One region of the Afipia sp. GW823-FHT06G09 genome, then DNA from elsewhere that is predicted to be linked to it. Evidence: predicted binding sites of a transcription regulator. Region 1 holds the regulator's gene; each other region holds the start of a gene.

Evidence for each region. The regulator LexA, encoded in region 1, represses DNA repair genes until DNA is damaged. The targets are predictions, from matches to a motif close to TGTTCNNNNTGTGTTCNG.
Region 2: the regulator LexA is predicted to act here: its motif matches at 2,552-2,569, upstream of AC1Q67_RS18965 (2'-5' RNA ligase family protein).
Region 3: the regulator LexA is predicted to act here: its motif matches at 2,819-2,836, upstream of AC1Q67_RS11365 (YifB family Mg chelatase-like AAA ATPase).

What each region holds. Positions count from the first base shown of each region.
Region 1 covers NZ_JBXAHF010000001.1:76,522-81,078, forward strand. The annotation lists gene AC1Q67_RS00385 (SDR family oxidoreductase) at 1-598, opposite strand, end outside; gene AC1Q67_RS00390 (AraC family transcriptional regulator) at 696-1,616, shown strand; gene lexA (transcriptional repressor LexA) at 1,793-2,500, shown strand; gene AC1Q67_RS00400 (ComEC/Rec2 family competence protein) at 2,514-4,557, opposite strand, start outside.
Region 2 covers NZ_JBXAHF010000004.1:448,653-453,209, forward strand. The annotation lists gene ilvD (dihydroxy-acid dehydratase) at 1-757, shown strand, start outside; gene AC1Q67_RS18945 (disulfide bond formation protein B) at 789-1,337, opposite strand; gene AC1Q67_RS18950 (DUF5993 family protein) at 1,348-1,506, opposite strand; gene AC1Q67_RS18955 (SRPBCC family protein) at 1,634-2,119, opposite strand; gene AC1Q67_RS18960 (ArsR/SmtB family transcription factor) at 2,116-2,454, opposite strand; gene AC1Q67_RS18965 (2'-5' RNA ligase family protein) at 2,633-3,181, shown strand; gene AC1Q67_RS18970 (ArsC family reductase) at 3,212-3,559, shown strand; gene AC1Q67_RS18975 (dicarboxylate/amino acid:cation symporter) at 3,712-4,557, shown strand, end outside.
Region 3 covers NZ_JBXAHF010000002.1:782,664-787,220, reverse strand. The annotation lists gene gshB (glutathione synthase) at 1-632, shown strand, start outside; gene AC1Q67_RS11375 (hypothetical protein) at 806-1,639, shown strand; gene AC1Q67_RS11370 (MBL fold metallo-hydrolase) at 1,790-2,770, shown strand; gene AC1Q67_RS11365 (YifB family Mg chelatase-like AAA ATPase) at 2,884-4,422, shown strand; gene AC1Q67_RS11360 (hypothetical protein) at 4,536-4,557, shown strand, end outside.

The sequences.
Region 1 (4,557 bases):
GCTGCGCAAAGGGCGCGTAGGCTTGCGGGATCAACCCCTCCATCCGGTTTCCCGAATTGCTGCTGAAGCGCGTGGTCGGCCCATAACCGGGTTCGACCAGTTTTACGCCCACCCTGAACGCGGCGAGTTCATGCGCCAGCGAGCCGGTAAATCCCTCGATGGCGGTCTTGCTCGCGGTGTACGCCGCGACCAGCGGCATCGGCGCCAGCGTGGCGCTCGAGGTCACGTTCACCACCACGCCCGACTTTCGCGCGCGGAACTGCGGCAGCACCGCCTGCGTCATCGCCATCATGCCGAACGTGTTGGTCTCGAACACCTCGCGCACCGTTGTCATCGGCGTCGCCTCGAACGCGCCGAAAAGTCCGATGCCGGCATTGTTGACCAGCACGTCGATGGGACCGCTCGCTGCGATGACAGCCGCAATGCTTTCCGGTCTGGTCACGTCGAGCGGCAACACGCGGAGCGTATCGTTGCGAGGCAATATGTCTTCGCGCGGCGTCCGCATGGTGGCGATCACCTTCCAGCCCTGTGCATCAAAGTGCCGGGCGGTTTCGAGGCCATAGCCGGACGAGCATCCCGTAATAAGAATAGTCTTCATGATCACTTTCCCGATGATTTTGGTACGGTTGCTATGGCGGACGCTGTCCGGACGATCTACAATGGAAAGTCCATATTTCCTTTGCGAGCGTCCGGATGTGACCGATCCCCTCTCCGAAGTCATCGCCCTGCTTCAGCCGCGCACGGTGTTCTCCAAACGCATCAGCGGTGCCGGACGCTGGGGCGTGCGCTATTCGGACTTCGGCCAGCCCAGCTTCTGCGCCGTACTTGAGGGAAGCTGCCGCCTCGCGGTCGACGGTCACCCGGCCCTGACGCTGGAAGCCGGCGACTTCGTGCTTCTGCCCGCGACACCTGGATTCACCATGTCCGGTTTCGAGCCGGTGCGGCCCGAACGCATCGACCCGAAGGTGATGCTTTCCCCGGTGGGCGAAGTCCGCCACGGCACCCGCGGCGGGCGGCCGGATGTACGTTTACTTGGCGGCTATTTCGTTTTCGACTCCCCCAACGCATCCCTGCTCGTATCGCTGCTGCCGGGATTGATCCACGTGCGCGGGGTCGAGCGGCTCTCCGTGCTGGTGCAACTCGTCGGAGAGGAATCGCGCGCGCAGAGACCCGGCCGCGATCTCGTGCTCACGCGCCTCGTGGAGGTGCTCCTGATTGAAGCACTTCGATTGGCGCCGGCTGATGGCGCGCCGCCCGGACTGCTTCGCGGACTGGCCGATCCGCGGCTCGCTCCGGCGATGCAGCAGATGCACGGTCATCTCGCGCGGCCGTGGACGATGGCGCAACTGGCCGGGAAAGCCGCGCTGTCGCGCTCGGCATTCTTCGAGCGCTTCACGCGGACCGTGGGTCTGCCGCCGATGGAGTATCTGCTCGCCTGGCGCATGGCCGTCGCCAAGGATCTGCTCCGCCGTCAGGACATCGGGCTTGGCGAAGTCGCCGAGCGGGTCGGCTACGGCTCGGCAAGCACCTTCAGCACTGCCTTCAGCCGGCATGTGGGGCAGTCCCCGGGCCGCTACGCGCGCGCTTCGGCAGAAGCTGTCGGCGCGTTGACGTGAAATTAAGGGGTTGCGGAACACATATGGAACAGATAGTGTTCGTTCATGATTTGTTTCGAGTGACTCGCAACTCCTGAGTGTCCCTTTTCATTGTTTCGCAGTGGGGATCCAGAGAGGCGCAGCTTCGGATCAGACACGGGAATTCTTGAGATCCTTGGGATCGGGGACCAATTCAGATGCTGACACGCAAACAGTATGAGCTTCTGCGCTTCATCAACGAGCGGCTCAAGGAAGCTGGTGTTCCGCCCTCCTTCGATGAGATGAAGGATGCGCTGGACCTGCGGTCGAAGTCCGGTATCCACCGGCTCATCACTGCTCTCGAGGAGCGCGGCTTTATCCGGCGGCTCGCCAACCGAGCCCGCGCCATAGAGGTCATCAAGCTTCCCGAAACGAGTGCCAGCCCCGGCGGCGCACGCCGCGGCTTCACGCCCAGCGTCATCGAGGGCAACCTGGGCAAGGTTCGCTCGGCGCCGTCGCTCGGCCCCGACGAAGATGCAAGCTTCCCTGTCGCCGTACCGGTCATGGGCCGGATCGCGGCCGGTACACCAATCGAGGCGCTGCAGACCCGCAGCCACACCATCAGCGTGCCGCCCGACATGCTCGGGTCCGGCGAACACTACGCCCTCGAAGTGCGCGGCGACTCCATGATGGAGGCTGGTATTCTCGATGGCGACACCGTGCTGATCCAGCGCAACGAGACCGCCGACACCGGCGACATCGTGGTGGCGCTGATCGACGAGGAAGAAGCCACCCTGAAGCGCTTCCGGCGGCGCGGTGCGTCCATCGCCCTGGAGCCTGCCAACGCAGCGTACGAAGTCCGAATCCTGCCGCCCAACCGCGTGCGGATTCAGGGCAAGCTGATCGGCCTGGTCCGCAAGTACTGAGTTCGACTCGAGATCAATCGTCCGGCTGGAGATCGCTCTCCGCCGGCGTAGCATCGACAGGCTGCACCGGGCGATTTGCCGGTACGGCGGGTGTATCTGCTCCATCATCGCGGGTCGCGGGCGCCCATGGACGGCCCACCCCGCGGCGGTTGGCGCTGATCGCGTAGCCGTCAGCGGTTTTGCGCAGAGCGAGTGTGCCGCGCCTGCGCAGCATTTCCTGATCCAGCACCATGGCCGCACAGTCGGCGGGCGGCTGACGCAGTGTCACGATCACAGCGGCCCGCACGCAGTCGTCCCCGAATGCTTCCGGTTTCAGTGTCAGCGCAACTGTCGAGCCGTCCGCTGTCTGCACCACACATCCGGACGTGTCGCACGAGACGCCATCGCTGAGCGATACATCGGTAGCCTTGCGCATGTCGGCGTCGGCCGCGAGCCACTCGCGCGACAGGAAGACGTCCTTTCCGGTGCGCATCAGGCGCAGTCTGCCGTCCTTCCCTCGCACCGCAACGGTGTGGCCGTCTCCCGCCACAAGAATATCCGGCTGCGGCGCCGTCAGTGCCCAGACCGTTGCGAATGCGATGAGCCCTGCACCCGCCCAACGCAGCGGCGTCCGCAGCAGACCGAGTACAATGATCCCCGCACTCATCACGGCCAGCGGGCCGGCACCGAATGACGCGATCTGGCCGATGGCGCCAGGCAGCGCTGCCACCCATTGCGACACCGCCACCATCCATCCGATGCCGACATCCATTAGCCGCCAGAACACGCCGTCGAAGCCGAACGGCATCGCCAGCAACCCGAGCAGCCCTGCGGGCATCACCAGTATCGAGACCACCGGCATCGCCGCGAGATTGGCCAACACGCCGTAAGGCGTCACGCGATGAAAATGAAACGCCGCGTACGGCATGGTCGCGAACCCGGCCACCAGCGACGCCAGCGCCAGCATCGTGATCTCGCGCCCTCCCCAGAGCGCCGCACGCGCAACCTGCGAATTGTCGGGCGATGCGAACAGGTTCGGCATGCCGATCTGGATCAACGCCACGAGTCCCAGCGTCGCCGCGAACGACATCTGGAAACTCGGATGCACGAGTGCTTCCGGCGCGATCAAGAGCACGATCATCGCCGCAACCGCCAGCGTACGGAACGTAATCGCGCGGCGATCCACCATCACCGCGATCAGCACCACCGCCGTCATGAAGAACGAGCGTTGGGTGGCGACCTCCGCGCCCGATAGCAGCAGATAAAATGCTGCGGCAATCAGCGCGGCAACTGCCGACCATTTCTTGATCGGGAACGTCACAGTGAGTGCTGGAAACAGCGCAAGCAGCGCGCGCACCGCGAAAAACACCACGCCCGCCACCACCGCCATGTGATAGCCCGAGATCGACAGCACATGGCCGAGTCCCGAAACAAACATCGCGTCGTTGACCGGCGCGGAAATCGCGTCACGCCGCCCGGTCAGCAGCGCCGTCGCGATGGCGCGGTTGTCGCCACTGAGCACACCGCGAATGCGCGCATCGATGGCGTCGCGCATGCCCTGCATCGTAGCAGCGTAGCGCAGATATGCGCCGCCGCTGCGTGGGGCATCAACCGTCTTGATCGCCCCCATCGCGAAGCCAGACGCACCGATGCCCTGGAAGTACATGTCGCGTCCGAAGTCGTAGCTTCCCGGACGCAGCGGCGAGAGCGGCGGCAGCAATCGCGCCTTCAGTTCGACAAAGCTGCCGACGGCCGGCGCTGTCCCCTTTTTGACCGACAGCCGCACGCGTTCGAGCTTGATCCCGCCGCGCGGCGAGTCCATCTCTTCGACGCGCAGCACGAAGCGGTCCGTGCGCTCGCGCTCGTCACGGGTCTCAACGAACCCCTTCAGCGCCACCGAGAACATCGGACGCGCGAGAACACCGTGAGCGACGCGCGCGGTCTTCAGAGTAGCTGCGGCAAATCCTGCTGATAACGCGGCCAGAATCACCACAAGGGGAAAGACGCGGCCGCGCCGCGCAACGAAGGCCGCAACACAGAACGCGAATGCCGTCGCGGCGGCGACCAGTGCCACGGGC
Region 2 (4,557 bases), on a different contig from region 1:
CATCGGACGCACCAACAGCGAGTCGGTGCGTAATTTCTTCCGCGCCGCGCCCGGCGGCGTGCCGACGCAGGTCGCTTTCAGCCAGTCCGCGCGGTGGGACGAACTGGACACCGATCGCCAGAAGGGCGTCATCCGCTCGGCTGAGCATCCGTTCTCGAAGGACGGCGGACTTGCCGTGCTGTTCGGCAACATCGCGCCGGAAGGTTGCATCGTGAAGACCGCCGGCGTGGATGAATCGATCCTGACGTTCCGCGGCACGGCGCATGTCTTCGAAAGCCAGGATGACGCGGTGTCCGGCATTCTCGGCAACCGCGTGAAGCCCGGCGAGGTGGTCGTCGTGCGTTACGAAGGCCCGAAGGGTGGTCCGGGTATGCAGGAGATGCTGTATCCGACCAGCTATCTGAAGTCGAAAGGCCTCGGCAAGGTGTGCGCGCTGGTGACCGACGGCCGGTTCTCGGGTGGAAGCTCGGGCCTTTCGATCGGCCACGTGTCGCCGGAAGCGGCTGAAGGCGGATTGATTGGTCTCGTGGAGACCGGCGATCCGATCCTGATCGATATCCCGAACCGCATCATCAGCGTCGAGCTTGACGATGCCGTGCTTGCTGCTCGTCGCGCGGCGATGGAAGCCAAGGGCAGTGCGGCCTGGAAGCCCGTCGACCGGCAGCGCGTGGTGTCGCCTGCGTTGCGCGCTTACGCGGCGCTGACGACCAACGCGTCGCGCGGCGCCGTTCGCGATGTGTCTCAGGTCGAGAAGTAATAGCTAACGCTGATGCGGGCGAGAGCCCGCGTCAGCGTTTCAGCAACTCATAGACGACCGGGTTGTCGGCGCACGCACTGAGGCCGCATTCCAGCAGTGTCGAGATCACATTCAGCGCCGTCAGCCCGATGACCAGCCACACCGCCGTGTGCGCGAAGGTGGTCATCGCAGGCGGCACGGATTCCTGCTTCTCGAACTGCCTGTCGAACAGCAGGGCGATGGCGATCATTGCGATGGCCACAATGAATCCCAGCAGCGCCCACGTATAGTAATGATAGCCGAACAGCGCCGAGCCGTAGCCGGCGTCACCGGGCATGATGTGCAACAGAACCTGACGCGTCGAAACCATCGCTCCGACAAGCGCGGCCAGCAGCGACAGTGCGTAGTGGCTGGGCCGTGGCCCGAAGCGGATGTTCAGCATCGGCCCGATGGCGAGTGCCGCGAACATGATGCGCTGAAGCAGGCACAGCGGGCAGGGCAGTTCGTTCAGCATGAACTGCGCGGCAAACGCCGCGGCGAGCACCGCAGCAACACCGTAGAGGCCGAGGGCGTTGAGGGTGACGGCGCGTTCCGGGGACATGCGATGCGCCTCAGAACGACAGCTTGAGCGTGTCGGTTGCGTGATGAAGGTAAGTCGCGACGCACGCGATCAGCAGCACGCCTAACAGGGACATTGCAAGCGCTCGCGAGCCGCGCCACGCGACACACATCACGATCGCTGCGGCCAGAAATAGCGCGGTAAATTCCATCTTCGCTTCCCCAGCGGATATATGGATTTACTCTACGCCAGATTCGGCAATCGCGGTCTTGCATTTCAAACAGCGTAACGCCGCCGATGACGCTTGCGCGTCACCGGCGGCGTTGTTCGGGACCGCGTTACCCCTTTACATAGGCAGCCAGCTTTTCCAGCGTCTGCATGCCGAGTTCGACCGCACCGAACTTCATGACGGCATTGCGCGCCTCGATGGACGGGAAGACTGACGTCCTGGTCAGCAGCGTCCGCTTTGGGCCAAGTGCCTTGAAGGTGGTCGTGACCTCGAATGCGTTCGGATCGTTGTCGATGTCCGAACCGTGGCGATAGTCGAGGCGTTCTGCCGGCGTGATGTCGCGATACTCGATGCGGTTCGGATAATCGGTGCCGTCCGGACCATGCATGGTGAAGCGGAACAGGCCGCCGACGCGAAAGTCCATCGCGAGAACCGTGATGGTGAAGCCATTGGGGCCGTACCAGGCCTTCAACGCCTCGGCCTCGGTGAAGGCGCGGAACAGCACATCCGGCGGAGCATCGAATTCGCGTTCCATGGTGATGGTGGGCTGATCGGCCGGTGAGCTTGCCCTGACTTTGAGAGTCGCCGCTGTCATGAGTCTGTTTCCTTTGACTGGATGTCTTTCAAATACAGATCGAGCTTGCCGAAGCTCTCCTCCCAGAACCGCCGATATTGATCGAGCCATTCGGTCGCTTCCTTCAGCGCCTTGGGTTCGAGGCGGCATGGCCGCCACTGGGCCGTGCGCCCGCGCGTGACGAGGCCTGCGGTCTCCAGAACTTTCAGGTGCTGGGAGACGGCGGGGAGGCTCATGTCGAACGGCTTCGCCAGTTCCTGCACGGAGGTCTCGCCAAGCGCGAGGCGGGCGAGGATCGCGCGCCGCGTGGGATCGGCGAGAGCCTTGAAGGTCATGTCGAGAGCGTCTGCTGGCATGGCTCAACCTGTATTTAAGTAGATGCTTAAATACGATGGGAAGATCTCATCGTCAAGCCCGAAAATCCCCTTGCATCTCGGACTTCGGCATCAACAATGTTCGTTGTTTGTTCTATTGCGCAAGCAGGTTCAGATCGTGCCCGAACAGCTTGTTTTTCAAGGATTTGAGCATCAGCTCTTGCATGAGCCTACGGACGGATTGTTCCTGGCCGTGGTGCCGCCGGCGAGTATGGCTGATCGCATCAGCAACCTGATTCCGGAGCTTCGTGCCCGTCACGGATTGAGAGGCGAGCCGCTTTCGCCGAGGCGGCTCCATGTCACGCTGCACTATCTCGGCTCATACAACGGTTTGCCCCGGAAACTCATGGAGACGGTTTGCGCGGCGGCACCGGCAGTTTCAATGCCGCCGTTCGAGATCAGCTTTGATCGTGCCCTGAGCTTCACCAGCAGGAAAAAGGCAAGGCCCTTTGTACTGCGGGCAGGCGGGGACGTTATCCCGCTGCTGGGGCTTCACCGCGCCGTGGGTGAGGCCATCACAAGAGCTGGCCTTGGCCGGTGGGTGACGCGGCATTTCACACCGCATATGACGTTGCTTTACGACAGGCGGCTGGTGGACGAGCACCCGATTGAATCGCTCGGCTGGACCGTGACCGATTTCGTTTTCGTGCACAGCCTTGTCGGCCAGGGAGTGCACAATCATCTCGCGCGCTGGCCGCTACAGCGCTAAATCCTGTTTCAGAAATGCGAGGGATTGAGCTTGCCCATCACCATCTACGGCATCAAGAACTGCGACACGATGAAGAAAGCGCGCGCGTGGCTGGACAAGCATGGTGTCGACTACAGTTTTCACGACTACAAGACCGCCGGCATCGACAAGGACCGCCTTGCGCGCTGGAGCAAGACCGTCGGCTGGGAAACCTTGCTGAACCGGGCCGGCACCACATTCCGGAAGTTGCCGGATGCCGACAAGGCCAACCTCACAGAGAAGAAGGCGATGGCACTGATGCTTGCTCAGCCGTCCATGATCAAGCGTCCCGTTCTTGAAGTTCGCGGCAAGCTGCTGGTCGGCTTCAAGCCGGAGAACTACGCGGCGGTGGTCGGGTAGGCCGCGCGAAGCTGCGGCACGGAACCTTCGTCAGGATGCTGCCGATAAAACGTTATTGATCCGCCGATTTTCCTTGAGGGGTGCGACGTTCTGGCGCACCGTCGCGGGACGTGCCATTTTACCGTCCGCGCTCTTCCCTCAGGATATCTCCGATGACAGTCACCGCCGCGCCATCAGTACCGGCCTCAACAAAATCGCCCTGGTATTCCATCCTTTATGTTCAGGTGCTGATTGCCATCGCACTCGGTGTTCTGGTCGGACATTTCTATCCGGGCACCGGCAAGGCGCTGAAGCCGCTCGGGGACGGCTTCATCTCGCTGATCAAGATGATGATCGCGCCCGTCATCTTCTGCACGGTGGTGCACGGCATTTCCTCGATGGGCGATCTCAAGCGCGTCGGCCGCGTGGGCCTTAAGGCTCTGCTGTATTTCGAAGTCGTCTCAACGATCGCGCTGGCGGTGGGCCTGCTCGTCGGTGAAATCGTTCAGCCCGGCAGCGGGTTCAACATCGATCCTGCGACGCTCGATCCGAAGGCTGTTGCGACTTACGTCCACAAGGCGAGTGAAGAGGGGATCGTCTCGCACTTGATGGCGATCATCCCGAACAGTTTCATCGGCGCTCTGGCGAATGGCGATCTGTTGCAGGTGCTGCTGGTCTCCATCCTGTCGGGTTTCGCGATTGCCTTCATGGGACCCGCGGGCGAACCGATCGCAAATGCCATCGACATGGCCGCGAAAGTCTTCTTCGGCGTGATCCGCATCATCGTCCGTGCGGCGCCGATCGGCGCATTCGGTGCGATGGCCTTTACGGTTGGCGCTTACGGGCTCGGCGCGTTGTGGAATCTGGTCGCGCTGATCGGTACTTTCTACCTGACCAGCATGCTGTTCGTCTTGCTGGTGCTCGGCGGGATCGCGCGGTTCGCGGGATTCTCCATCCTGCGCTTCATCGCCTACATCAAGGATGAGCTTCTGATTGTGCTTGGCACCAGCTCATCCGAA
Region 3 (4,557 bases), on a different contig from region 1:
AACGCATCCATCCGAAGACGCTGGTTGTCAACAATCCGGCCAGCGTGCGCAACGCACCGGAAAAAATCTTCGTGATGGAGTTTGCGGACCTGATGCCGCCGACGCTGATTTCGCGCGACAAGGACGAGATCAACGCATTCCGCGCCGAGCATGGCGACGTGGTGATGAAGCCGCTTTACGGCCATGGCGGTGCGGCGGTGTTCCGGATCACGCCGAACGACATGAATTTCGGTTCGCTCTACGACATGTTCTCGGTGACGTTCCGCGAGCCGTGGGTGATCCAGCGCTTCCTCCCCGAAGTGAAGCATGGCGACAAGCGCATCATCCTGGTCGACGGCGAATTCGCCGGTGCGGTCAATCGTGTCCCCGCAGCTGACGATCTGCGCTCCAACATGGTGCGCGGCGGCGCGGCCGCTGCAACCGATCTGTCGCCACGCGAGCGCGAAATCTGCGCACGGCTGGGACCCGCGCTGCGCGAGCGCGGCCTCCTGTTCGTCGGCATCGACGTGATCGACGGTCATCTGACCGAAATCAACGTCACTTCGCCCACCGGCATCCGCGCGATTGCCCGGCTCGGCGGGCCCGATGTTGCGGCAAAGATCTGGGATGTCATTGCCGCCCAGCGCCGCTGAAAATTTCTGACGAATAATGACGCCATCGCCTGTCAGCGATCCCTGTCGCGCCACGCGTCTGCGATGCATTTGATGGCCTTAATCAATTGCTGACCACCTTCTGCCAATCTCGCGGCAGGGGGAGTGTGCCGCTACCGGATACGCGGTATGCGTGCACCGAAACGGGCTGGCCAATGGCAATTGAAGTCTTCAACGGCACATCGATTCCGCGCGAGTTGACCACCGCTGCGATGGAATTCCTGTGGGTTAAGTGGAAAACTCTAAACGATACCAATGACTTGACCCTGCAGCGGCTGACAGAAGAAAGCTCCTATCAGCTTCGCGCCAACTCCATTCATCTGCTCACGATCAATGACGACTTCGTCTACATGTACGTGGGCGAGGCGGTTCAGGCCAACGCCAGCGAACATCTGGCAGGCAGCCTGCTGTCGCAGCAGGTCAATCCGCTGAAGCGGGAATTCGCCGACGTCTATCGTCAGGTGGCCAAGCGCCTCACCCCCGCCTTCGTCCGCTTTACCGCAACCTGGTCGCAAACCGGCCAGCTGTGGCAGCGCCTGATTCTGCCGATCAAGGTCACCGACGGCGCCGTTATTCTTGTGGTCTATTCGGAGCTGATCAATCATCAGACCGAGATCTACGATCACCTGTTCCGCACCGCGCCAGATGCGATGATCATCGCCTGCCCCATCACCAACGATGCCGGTCACGCCATCGACGGCTGGGTGCTGATGATGAACGACCGCGCACGCCATCTGCTGAAATTCGACGGCACCATCGGCAACCTGCGCCTGACCCAGTTGCCGCAATTCGCCGGTGTCGATATCTGGGGCCGGCTCTACGCACCGAAATCCGCCGCCGCCGCAACGCCGGTGACCACCGCGGACTTCAATGTCGATATCATGCGTTTTCCGCATGTGTTCGGACTTCGCATCTCGCCGAAGGTCGACGACAGGGACGTCACGCTGGTTCCGCACAGCAGCGCCCACGCCGCAAATCAGCCCGCCTGATTTTTCGAGACATTCCAGTTCGCCAATTTTGAAGCCGGCTTGACACTGCGCATGCGTGCGCATGCCGGTCCTTGCCAGTGCATCGCAACGCGCCTCATAATCGCGACCGCGACCATAAGCGGCCAACAACAAAATTCAACGGAGGAACGCATGACGATTGATGTTTCGCGACGATCTCTCCTTGCCCTTGGTGCAGGACTCGGCGCAAGTCTTGGCGCAACCGTGATGAGCAACGGCGCGATGGCGCGTGCGCCCAAGCTTGGCACGCAGGCTCCCTACTTTCATCGCTTCACGCTCGGCGACGCCGAAGTCACGGTGGTTTCCGACGGGCCGCTGCCGCTCGGCGATCCATCCGGCACATTCCTCGGCGTGCCGAAGGAAGACGTGCAGAAGATGCTGAGCGATAACTTTCTCAGCCCCAGCAATGTCATTCTCGAACAGAACGCGCCGATCGTGAATTTCGGCGAACGCATTGTCCTGTTCGACACCGGCATGGGCACGTCGAAACTTTTTGGACCGACCACCGGGCGTTTGCAGAAGAGCATCACCGAGGCCGGTCTCAAGCCGGAGGATGTCGATGCGATCGTTTGCTCGCACGCGCATATCGATCATATCGGCGGCATTGTCGATGAAGGCGGCAAGCCGCTGTTTCCGAATGCGCAGGTCTATATCAGCCAGGCCGATCTCGAGTTCTGGACCGACGAAAAGAAACTGGACGGACCGCTCAAGGATTTCATCGCGCACGCCCGCAAGAACCTGATGCCGGTACGCGACCGCATCGTGTTCTTCAAGGACGGCCAGGAATTCCTGCCGGGCATCACCGCAATAGCCGCGCCCGGCCACACCTTCGGCCACCACATCTTCATGATCCAGTCGAATGGAAAGTCGTTCGCATTCCTCGGCGACCTCACCCACCATCAGGTGTTGCTGCTGGAGCGGCCGAAGATGGAGTTCGCCTACGACTCCGATCCGAAGATGGCCGCGGCCACCCGGGTCAAGCTGCTGGACACGATCGCGGCCAACAAGACGGCGGTGATGTCCTATCATTTCCCCTGGCCAGGCTACGGCCATGTGGTGAAGGCCGGCGAGGGCTTCCGCTACATCCCCGAGCCGATGATCATGAATCTCTGACTGCTGACCTGCGGCAGAAGGCACGTCCTCCTGCCGCAGGCCCCAGAGTGTTCCCTAAATGTTCTTGCGTCCGGAAAAGTTCCTGCTAGGGTTGTGGCGGGGGCGAGGGAGCAATGGTTCAGCGCGTTTCCACGGTGGCGTTTGAAGGCATCGAAGCCCGCGCGGTGGACGTGCAGGTTCAGGTCGCGCCTGGATTACCTGCTTTTTCAATCGTCGGCCTGCCGGACAAGGCGGTGTCGGAAGCACGCGAGCGGGTGCGCTCCGCCCTGATCGCCTCGGGCCTTGCGCTGCCGGCCCGGCGAATCACCGTCAATCTGGCGCCCGCCGACCTGCCCAAGGAAGGCAGTCACTACGATCTCCCCATTGCCCTCGGGCTGATGGCTGCCATCGGCGCAATCCCGCCCGATGCGCTGAGCGGATTTACGGTACTCGGTGAGCTGGGCCTCGATGGCTCGATCGCGCCGGTCGCCGGTGTCCTCCCAGCAGCGATTGGAGCCAATGCACGCGATGAGGGATTGATCTGCCCGGCGGCCTGCGGCGCGGAAGCGGCTTGGGCCAGCCCCGAGATTCAGATCGTTGCGGCAGCGTCGCTGATTCAGATCGCCAACCACTTCAAGGGCACACAGGTTCTGACGCGGCCCGAGCCGAAGATCACCGAACGCCAGATCGCATCGCTCGACCTGCGCGACATCAAGGGCCAGGAAAGCGCCAAGCGCGCGCTGGAGATCGCCGCCGCCGGCGGGCATCACTTGCTGATGATCGGATCACCTGGCGCGGGCAAGTCGATGCTCGCGGCGCGGCTGCCCTCGATCCTGCCCCCGCTGTCGCCGTCCGAACTGCTCGAGATTTCGATGATCGCATCTGTCGCGGGCGAAATCGAAGGCGGCGCGCTGACGGCGCGGCGGCCGTTCCGCGCGCCGCATCACTCCGCAAGCATGGCCGCGCTGACCGGCGGCGGCATGCGCGCAAAACCCGGTGAAATTTCGCTGGCGCATCACGGTGTGCTGTTTCTTGACGAACTGCCGGAGTTCGATGCACGCGTGCTGGATTCGCTGCGCCAGCCGCTGGAGAACGGCGAGGTCGCCGTGTCGCGGGCAAACCATCGCGTGACATACCCCGCGCGTTTCATGCTGGTTGCGGCGATGAATCCCTGCCGCTGCGGACATGCCTATGAGCCCGGCTATTCCTGCAAGCGCGGCCGCATCGACCGATGCACCGCAGATTATCAGGGCCGTATTTCCGGACCGCTGATGGATCGCATCGATCTGCGCATCGAAGTGCCGGCCGTGACCGCATCCGACCTGATTCTTCCGGCGCCTGCGGAAGGCTCCGCTGAAGTTGCGGCGCGTGTCGCCGCGGCCCGCGCCGTTCAGATCGCGCGCTACGCGGCCTTGGGCCTGCCGCACATCCGCACCAACGCGGAAGCCCCGGCCGCGGTGCTGGAAGAAATCGCGCAGCCCGATGCGCAGGGGCAAAAGCTGCTGCGCGACGCCGCAGAAACCATGCGGCTGTCGGCACGCGGCTATCACCGCGTGCTGCGGGTGGCGCGCACCCTCGCCGACCTCGATGGCGCGGACACCATCGGGCGGCTTCATCTCGCCGAGGCCCTGTCCTACCGCGCGCTGGCTGAAGATTTACGCCGCGCGGCGTAGCTCATATCCGCGCCCGCAAACCCTTCAGTAACGATCTCTCTTTACACTTCAAAAACCATAAACCGCCCTGTCGTGGCGGCTTTGGCGGTAACCCGTGTTGCGAGTAGCGTCCCATGTTGCGTGTCAAGATCCTGG